Phytoactinopolyspora mesophila: one gene and its partner. The protein of the gene in region 1 interacts with the protein of each later gene in a pairwise test. Links are inferred from orthologs where the notes say so. Each region holds a gene or a part of one and is shown in the gene's direction. Other genes may lie near its edges.

What was found. The genes of interacting proteins can lie anywhere in the genome.
Region 2: the proteins of rplL (region 1) and dnaE interact in binary tests that used the Escherichia coli proteins (3 or more experiments, as listed by UniProt). The link is inferred for Phytoactinopolyspora mesophila from one-to-one orthologs.

The regions. Positions count from the first base shown.
Region 1 is NZ_WLZY01000003.1:277,104-281,628, reverse strand. The notes cover bases 1,613-4,525. They hold rplL (50S ribosomal protein L7/L12), read left to right. Parts: upstream 1,613-2,830; coding sequence 2,831-3,220; downstream 3,221-4,525. Other genes in these bases: rpoB (DNA-directed RNA polymerase subunit beta), read left to right, coding at 3,627-4,525; rplJ (50S ribosomal protein L10), read left to right, coding at 2,225-2,773; F7O44_RS11105 (alpha/beta hydrolase), read left to right, coding at 1,613-1,814. Also shown: more of F7O44_RS11105, read left to right, coding at 30-1,612. UniProt on the Escherichia coli protein: The binding site for several of the GTPase factors involved in protein synthesis (IF-2, EF-Tu, EF-G and RF3). Is thus essential for accurate translation.
Region 2 is NZ_WLZY01000007.1:10,600-15,589, reverse strand. What follows is about bases 53-4,055. They hold dnaE (DNA polymerase III subunit alpha), read left to right. Parts: upstream 53-387; coding sequence 388-3,855; downstream 3,856-4,055. Other genes in these bases: F7O44_RS19115 (hypothetical protein), read left to right, coding at 3,902-4,055. Also shown: F7O44_RS19125 (bifunctional phosphatase PAP2/diacylglycerol kinase family protein), read right to left, coding at 1-35; more of F7O44_RS19115, read left to right, coding at 4,056-4,501; F7O44_RS19110 (ion transporter), read right to left, coding at 4,522-4,990. UniProt on the Escherichia coli protein: DNA polymerase III is a complex, multichain enzyme responsible for most of the replicative synthesis in bacteria. This DNA polymerase also exhibits 3' to 5' exonuclease activity. The alpha chain is the DNA polymerase catalytic subunit.

The DNA.
Region 1 (4,525 bases):
GAGCAGGCCGCGGAGATTGCTGTGCTGGGATGGCTGTCATGTCCATGATGGCCGCGTTGGCCGAAAGGGCGGCCCCGATTCGTCGTGGGCTGCCCGCCGTGCAGAGGACGGCCTCTGCTGTCCGGCAGGTGCCGGTCCTCGGCCGGGTCATTGACTGGCTACGGCTCGATTTCGCGGGTTCGGTGGTCGGGACCTTCTTCTTCTGCTGGTCGCTGACGCCCTCGTTGCTGCCTCGCATCTGGTTCTACCAGGCATTGGTCACAGGTGTGACCGCGGCTGCCGGTTACGCGATCGGCAGCTTGATCGGCGTGCTTGTCCGGTTCATTTACCGAAGGGTCCGGCGCGGTCACAGGTTGTCCCGACGGACCGTGGTAACCGCGTGGACGATCTTCGGGGTCGTGGGTACCTGCTCCGCTACGTGGTACCTGTTCGGCTCGGCCCGATGGCAGAGCGACTTGCGTGAGCTGATGAACGTGGACAGCCCGCGCTTGATCCACTATGTCCTGATCTTGATCGTCTCGTTCATCATCTTCACGGCCTTCCTCGCTCTGGGAAGGCTGCTCCGCGGTGCTTCACGCTGGCTCGGTAGCCATCTGGCACGGTGGGTGCCGATACCGGTAGCGGTTGTCACCTCCGCACTGGTCGTGGCCGGGATCGCGATCTGGTCGTGGACAGGATTGTTCTATCCATGGATGCTCGGCGTGGCCAACAATGCGTTCGCGGCCATCAACCAGGAGACCGAGGCAGGCGAGCGCCCGCCGGCCATCACCACACATGCGGGCGGGCCAGGGTCACTCGTGACATGGGACTCACTGGGCCGCAAAGGCCGTGAGTTCATCTCGGACGGTCCAACAGCCGAGGACCTCGAAGCGTTCAGCAATCGACCGGCTCTGGACCCGGTCAGGACCTATATCGGCCTGGATTCTGCCGAGACACTGGCCGGGCTGGCCTCACTGGCGATCCGGGAGCTGGAGCGGGCCGGCGGCTTCGAGCGTGAGGTTCTCGTCGTGGTGACCGCCACCGGTACCGGTTGGGTCGACGAGGCCGCGGCTGATGCATTGGAGTACCTGTACAACGGGGATACGGCGATCGTCTCGATCCAATACTCTTATCTGCCCAGCTGGCTCTCCTTCCTGGCTGATCACGAACAAGTCGATATCGCCGGCCAAGAGTTGTTCGACGCCGTGTACGAACGTTGGTCACGGCTGCCCGAGGCCGACCGCCCCAGGTTGGTGGTTTATGGCGAGAGCTTTGGCGCGGTAGGCAGCGTGGCCGCGTTCGATGATCTCGATGATCTAGTGGCCAAGGTCGACGGCGCGTTGTGGGTCGGGTCGCCCGAGTGGCATCCGCTGCGGGAATATGTGACCGAGAACCGGGATCCGGGGAGTCATGAACGGTTGCCGGTCTATCGAGGCGGGGAGACCGTCCGGTTCTGGGGCGGTTGGCTGGAACCCCTTAATGTCTCCGACTGGGAGCCGCCGCGGGTGCTGTTCCTTCAGCACGCCTCCGATCCGGTGTCCTTCTGGTCACCTGAACTGATCTGGTCACAGCCGGACTGGATGCGCGAGCCGGAGGGACCTGACGTCCTCCCGCACCTCAACTGGTATCCGTTCGTGACGTTCTGGCAGCTGACCGCCGACATGGCGGTTTCGGCACTCATGCCGGAGGGACACGCGCACAACTACGGTGGTGAGTTGGTCGACGCTTGGCTGAAGGTTGTACCGCCGGATTACGACTGGCCGGAGGAGCGCCTCGAAGAGCTTCGCGAGATGGTGCAGTCGTTCGATCTCGACGACGAGGGCCGGCTCTGGTAGAAGGCGCCTTCGCAGTGGATTGGGAACCCCGGCCCCGCCGTCAACTCCCGGTGATCGTGAGCGGATTTTAGCTGCTCTCCGATGCTCTTTGCCCTGATTTGTGCCGTCACCAGCAGCTAAAATCCGCTCACGATCACCGGGGAGAGTGCCAGTTTGGTGATGCGGGCAGCGAGGCCGTAGCATGGTGCCTGCCGAAGACCGCCGGTTTCACGCCGCAAGGCATGACGAAGGTCCCGCATCCATGCGGGCGGCCCGCGCAGGTACGTAAGACGAAGCGCCGTGTGTGTCACGGCCTCCGCCCCGTGCCCTGCGCCGGGGCGCTTTTCATGTGCAGGACGTCGCCATGCGGGCAGACGTTGCCGGTGGGCCCTCGGAATCAACACGCCCATCCGTACGTCATAAGGAGTCCCATGGCGAGGCCTGACAAGGCAGCCACGGTCACCGAACTGGCCGAGGAGTTCCGCAGTTCCTCCGCCGTCGTCCTGACCGAGTATCGCGGTCTCTCCGTCAAGGAGTTGACGGAACTCCGCCGTTCGCTCGGCGGGAATGCGTCGTACGCCGTGGTGAAGAACACCCTGACCAAGCTCGCGGCCAAAGAGGCCGGCGTGCAGGGCATCGAGGAACACCTCTCGGGCCCGTCGGCCATCGCCTTCGTGAAGGGCGACGCGGTCGAGGTCGCCAAGGGTTTGCGCGACTTCGCCAAGAACCATCCTGTGCTCACGGTGAAGGGTGGCCTGTTCGACGGCCAGCCGTTCACCGCTGACGAGTTCAAGAAGCTCGCCGATCTCGAGTCGCGCGAGGTTCTGCTGGCCAAGCTGGCCGGCGCGATGAAGGCGTCCATGCAGAACGCGGTGTCGCTGTTCGCCGCACCGCTGTCCCAGACGGCTCGTGTGGTCGATGCGCTTCGCCAGAAGGTCGAAGCGAGCGGCGGCGCCACCACGGACCAGAACGAGGGCTAACCCGCCTAGCCCGATCCATCCGGCACGCAGCCGAATTACCAGAAAGGAACCGCCACCATGGCGAAGCTCAACACCGACGAGCTCCTGGATGCCTTCAAGGAGATGTCCTTGATCGAGCTTTCGGAGTTCGTGAAGAAGTTCGAGGAGACCTTCGAGGTCACCGCGGCTGCTCCGGTTGCCGTTGCGGCAGCTGGCGGCGCGCCCGCCGGTGGCGAAGCCGAAGCCGAAGCCGAGCAGGACGAGTTCGACGTCATCCTCGAGTCGGCCGGCGACAAGAAGATCCAGGTCATCAAGGAGGTCCGTGGGCTGACGTCCCTCGGCCTCAAGGAGGCCAAGGACCTCGTCGAAGGTGCGCCCAAGCCGCTGCTCGAGAAGGTCAACAAGGAAGCTGCCGAGAAGGCCAAGGAGGCCCTCGAGGCCGCCGGTGCCAGCGTGAGCATCAAGTAAGAGCTCGCTTATCGAGCGCGGAGCGGTGCCGGCGTCCGGGACGCCAGATCCTGGGACGCCGGCACCGTTCTTTGTGCTCAGGCACGACTTCGGTGGTGAGGACCCGGTGAGTTGGCTCGCCGGGTCCTTGCCCATTTTTCGGACATATCGAACCGCTGGTCACGGGTATATCGCCGCGTCGGTGCTTGACGTGAGCGATACGTCCGGGAGATCCTTCTTAATGAAGTCAAGCAAGATAGGAAGCGTCCTGAACGAGCGATGGGCCGCCACTCGACAGCAGTGAGCCTTTTAGGCTAGACTGCGACTTTGCGCTGTCCGCTGCCCTGTCGCCCGTATGGGGTTGAGGTCTGCGCACCAAACGATTGACTCGACTTAATCCGACCGTGTGCCCTCGGAAGGACCCCTGTTGGCCGTCACGCCTAGCACCCCAAAGTTCACCAACGGTTCCCGCCGAATCTCTTTTGCCAAGCTCAGAGAGCCTCTTGAAGTTCCGAGTCTCCTTGCTCTGCAGGTCGATAGCTTCGACTGGCTGCTCGGCAACTCGCGCTGGCAAGCGCGTGTCGCCGCCGCGGAAGCAGAAGGCCGCCAAGACATCAGCACCACGTCTGGGCTTCAAGAGATTCTAGACGAGATCAGTCCCATCGAGGACTTCTCCGGCACCATGTCGCTCTCGTTCTCGAACCCGAGATTCGAAGACCCCAAGAACACCATCGACGAATGCAAGATGCGTGACTTCACGTACTCTGCGCCGCTCTTCGTCACCGCCGAGTTCATCAACAACGAGACTGGCGAGATCAAGTCCCAGACGGTGTTCATGGGCGACTTCCCGCTGATGACCCCCAAGGGGACGTTCATCATCAACGGCACTGAGCGCGTCGTTGTCTCCCAGCTGGTCCGTTCTCCCGGCGTCTACTTCGAGCGTTCGCTCGACAAGACGTCGGATCGCGACATCTATACGGCCAAGATCATCCCGTCTCGCGGTGCTTGGCTCGAGTTCGAGGTCGACAAGCGCGACACCGTCGGTGTCCGGCTCGACCGCAAGCGCAAGCAGAACGTCACGGTGATGCTCAAGGCCCTTGGGTGGACCAATGAGCAGATTCTCGAAGAGTTCGGCGACTACGAGTCGATGCGCTCCACGCTCGAGAAGGACCACACCACGACGCAAGAAGAAGCGCTGCTCGACATCTACCGCAAGATGCGTCCGGGTGAGCCCCCGACGCGTGAAGCAGCTCAGCAGTTGCTGGAGAACGCCTACTTCAACCCGAAGCGTTACGACCTCGCGAAGGTCGGCCGGTACAAGCTGAA
Region 2 (4,990 bases), on another replicon or contig:
AAGCGGGGCCTAGATGAGGCGGGTGGCACGTGCATGCCTCTCCTCTGGTCGTTTGTCTCGCACGATGCGGCGAGGCGGCGGTGTGGCCCCTGGCGGGTCTCCCGGCTCCCACCGTACGCCGGTCACTGTGGCCGCCACCGTATCTGGCTGCGTTCGCAGGGTGCCTCGGGGTGGCGTCGCAACCTTGTCGGCGCGGCCACCTAGAGTGGCATTATTCTCGGTTGCGCGCGCGTCTGGGCCCAGTGTGAGTGCGGGGTGCGAGTGCGGCGTGGGAGTTGTTGGCTTCTGCCTGCGTGTGGCTGTTCTAGGAGGTCTGGTTAAGTCGTGTCGAGTGCTGGGTCCAGCTCCGGGGACTTCGTCCATCTGCACGTGCACACCGAGTATTCGATGCTTGACGGTGCTGCTCGGCTGGATGACCTGTTCGCTGAAGCCGCCAGGCAGGGAATGCCGGCCGTGGCCACCACCGACCACGGCAACGTCTTCGGCGCGTACGAGTTCTACAGCAAGGCGAAGGCCCACGGCATCAAGCCGATCATCGGCACCGAGGCCTATCTGACGCCGAAGACGAGCCGATTCGACAAAACCCGGGTCCGGTGGGGTGACGGCGGCGGGGACGATGTCTCGGGCAGCGGTGCGTACACACATATGACGCTGCTGGCCGAGAACACCGCCGGAATGCACAACCTGTTCCGGCTCTCGTCGCTGGCGTCCCTCGAAGGGTTCTACTTCAAACCGCGGATGGACCGCGAGATCCTGCAGACCTACGCCGGCGGCCTGATCGCCACCACGGGTTGCCCCAGCGGTGAGGTCCAGACCTTGCTGCGGCTCGGCAAGTTCGACGACGCCGTCGCGTCGGCCGCTGAGTTCCGGGACATCTTCGGCAAGGAGAACTTCTTCGTCGAGCTGATGGACCACGGTCTGTCGATCGAGACGCGGATCCGGGAAGACCTGTTGCGCCTCGCCAAGCAGCTCGGTCTGCCGTTGCTGGCCACCAACGACCTCCACTACACCCACAAGGCGGACCACAAGGCGCACGAGGTCTTGCTGTGCGTGCAGTCCGGTTCCACGCTGGCCGACCCCAAGCGGTTCAAGTTCGACGCCGAAGACTTCTATCTCAAGACGGCCGAAGAGATGCGCTCGGTCTGGTCGGGTCTCCCGGAGGCGTGTGACAACACGCTGCTGGTGGCGGAGCGGTGTGAGGTCGAGTTCATCGAGGAGGCCGGCCGGTACATGCCGCACTTCCCCGTGCCTGCGGGGGAGGACGAGACCTCGTGGTTCGTCAAAGAGGTCGAGCGGGGATTGCATATGCGCTACCCCGACGGCATTCCCGACGAAGTCCGCAAGCAGGCCGAGTATGAGACCAACGTCGTCACCGGCAAGGGGTACGCCGGCTATTACCTGATCGTGGCGGACTTCATCAACTGGTCCAAGAAGAACGGCGTGCGGGTCGGTCCTGGCCGTGGCTCCGGCGCCGGGTCCATGACGGCGTATGCGATGGGCATCACCGACCTCGATCCCCTCAAACACGGTCTGATCTTCGAGCGATTCCTCAATCCGGAACGCGCCTCGATGCCCGACTTCGACGTCGACTTCGACGAGCGCGGCCGTGGTGAGGTCATCCGCTATGTCACCGACAAGTACGGTAGCGATCACGTCGCGCAGATCGTCACCTACGGCACTATCAAGGCGAAGCAGGCCGTCAAGGATGCTTCTCGGGTGCTCGGTTTCCCGTTCGCCATGGGGGAGCGGATCACCAAGGCCATGCCGCCCTCGGTCATGGGCAAAGACGTCCCGCTGAGCGGCATCTTCGATCCCGAACACAAGCGATACTCGGAGGCAGGCGAATTCCGCCAGCTGTACGAGGCCGACGCGGACGTGCGCAAAGTCGTCGACACCGCCAGGGGTTTGGAGAACCTGAAACGGCAGTGGGGCGTGCACGCGGCGGGGGTCATCATGTCCTCCGAGCCGCTGCTGGACACCATCCCCATCATGAAGCGCGAGCAAGACGGCGCCATCATCACGCAGTTCGACTATCCGACCTGCGAGACGCTCGGCCTGGTCAAGATGGACTTCTTGGGGCTGCGCAATCTCACGATCCTCGACGACGCGCTGAAGAACATCGTCCGCAACGGCAAGGATCCGGTCGACCTCGACGAGCTCACGTTGGATGATCCGGCCACGTATGAGCTGCTCAGCCGGGGGGACACACTCGGTGTCTTCCAATTCGACGGCACCGGTTACCAGCAGCTGTGCCGGCTGATGCAACCCGACACGTTCGAAGACATCTCCGCCCTCGGCGCCCTGTACCGGCCAGGGCCGATGGGCGCCAACTCACACATCAACTATGCCCAGCGCAAGAACGGCCAGCAGGAGATCACCCCGATCCATCCCGAGCTGGCCGAAGCGCTGGAGCCGATCCTGGGTACCACCTACGGCCTGATCGTGTACCAGGAGCAGGTCATGGAGATCGCCCAGAAGCTGGCCGGGTACACGCTCGGTAAAGCGGATCTGTTGCGCCGTGCCATGGGCAAGAAGAAGCGCGAGGTGCTCGACGCGGAGTTCGTCGGCTTCTCAGACGGCATGAAAGCCAACGGCTTCTCCGAAGCGGCGATCAAGACGCTCTGGGACATCCTCGTTCCGTTCTCCGACTACGCGTTCAACAAGGCCCACAGCGCCGCTTACGGCCTTGTGTCGTACTGGACCGCGTACCTGAAGGCTCATTACCCCGCCGAGTACATGGCGGCTGTGCTGACTTCCGTCCGGGGTGACAAAGACAAGACCGCGCTCTACCTGGGGCAGTGCCGGCGCATGGGCATCAAGGTGTTCCCGCCCGACGTCAACGAGTCCGAGGGTGACTTCACGCCGGTCGGCACTGACATCCGTTTCGGGTTGGCCGCTATCCGTAACGTCGGCACCAACGTCGTCGACGGGATCGTCGCCGCACGCAAGAGCGAAGGCCGATACGAGAACTTCCCGGACTTCATGAACAAGGTTCCGGTGCCAGTGTGCAACAAGCGTGTGGTCGAGTCGCTGGTCAAAGCCGGTGCGTTCGACTCCATGGGATACGCCCGCCGAGCCCTGGTATCCATCGTCGACGAGACGGTGGACGCGGTCATCACGTTGAAACGCAACGAAGCCATCGGCCAGTTCGACCTGTTCGGTGGAGCAGGCGGCGAGGAGTCTGCGGGTCTCGAGGTCAGCGTGCCTGATCTGGCTGAGTGGGACAAGAAGGTCAAACTCGGCTACGAGCGCGAGATGCTCGGGCTTTATGTTTCCGACCACCCACTCCTCGGCATCGAACACGTGCTCTCCTCAGTGGTTGACCGGCCGATTTCTGCGCTCAGCGACGAAACCGAGGTCCCGAGCGGCACCAATCTGACCATCGGTGGGCTCATCACCGCCATCCAGCGCAAGGTCACCAAACGAGGCGACACGTGGGCCATCGCCACCGTGGAAGACCTCGAAGGCTCCATCGAGTGCCTGTTCTTCCCGGCCACCTATCAGCTGCATGCCATGCAGCTGATCGAAGACGAGGTCGTGACTGTGAAAGGGAAGCTGGACCGGCGCGACGAGGCACCACAATTCATCGCCAGTGAACTCAGCATGCCCGACGTCTCGGCCGCGCCCACCGGTCCGCTGATGGTCACCATGCCGTTGACCAGGTGCACGCCGCCGGTTGTCGAACGGCTCAAAGATGTCCTGGCGACACACCCAGGCGCCACCGAGGTTCATCTCAAGCTGACCGGCTCGGAACGGACCACGCTGATGCGGTTGTCCGACGGCCTGCGAGTCACACCGTCGTCGGCGTTGATGGGTGATCTCAAGGCGCTACTGGGTCCGACATGTGTGGTCTGATGGTATAGATGCGTGTGCGCGAAAATTCTGACTCCGGCCGGTTCGCATGAGCCGTGACCCCTGGGCCTGGCCCGCGTCATCGGAGCGGCCACCTCAGGCACCGGGCACCCGCGACGACACGCCGTCCGGGGCGCGAACCAGGACCGGCCGGCGTAATCCGCTGCCCAGCACCCGTAAGGTTGCCGCCGAGATCGGCGTGACGTCAGTGGTCGTCGGTGTGCTCTTCGGAGTGGCGTGGTTGATGTTCACTCCTGACATCACCGGCCAGGTCGCCGAAGAAGGTGTTGCTGTTCCGATCGCCGAGGCTCGCCAGCTCTTCGACCGGGTGGCCGTGTTTTCGCTGCTCGGTGCCGCCATCGGGATTCTTCTTGGTGCCGTGTTCGGTCCCCGTCACCGCCGGCGGCCGGTGACCACTCTGCTCGCTCTCGCAACAGGTGGTTTCGGTGGCTCGCTGCTGGCCATGGGCGTTGGCATCCTGCTCGGCCCGTCCGCGGTCAACGACGAACCCGGCACTGAGGTGCAGCTTCCGATGGAACTTGAAGCGCCGGCGGCGTTGTTCGTCTGGCCGCTGCTGGCGATCATCGTCGTGACGTTGATGTCGTTGTTCCGTGACGACAGGTCGCCTTGGATCTGGGACCACCGATGAGGCGAGTGAGCGCGGCGGAACTATTGCTGGGGATTGCCGGGGCCGTCCAGGCGGCGTTCCAGTGAGCTGACTTGGCGCTGCAGGTCCTTGATCGCCTCGAGGAGCTGGTCCTCGCGGTCCGGGCCTGAGCTGGAAGTGTCGTCGTCGCGCGATTCGTTCTCTCTCTGCCGGTCCAGCGCCTCGACCGTGACGGCGATGAAAAGGTTGAGAACCACAAAGGTGGTGACGACGACGAAGATGAGGAAGAACAGCCACGCCGCTGGTTGTTCCCGCCCGATCGGCTCGACGATGTCACCGAGGCCGCCGTCGCCGATCATGATGCGGAACATGGAGGTGGCGGTCTGGCCAAGGTTGCCGAAGTGTTCCGGTGAGATCCCGCTGAACAGGTTGGTGGCCATGACGATCCCGACGTAGTACAGGATCACCAGCAGAGCTCCGATCGAAGCTATGCCAGGAATGGCTGTCACCAGCGCGCCGACGACCCGCCGC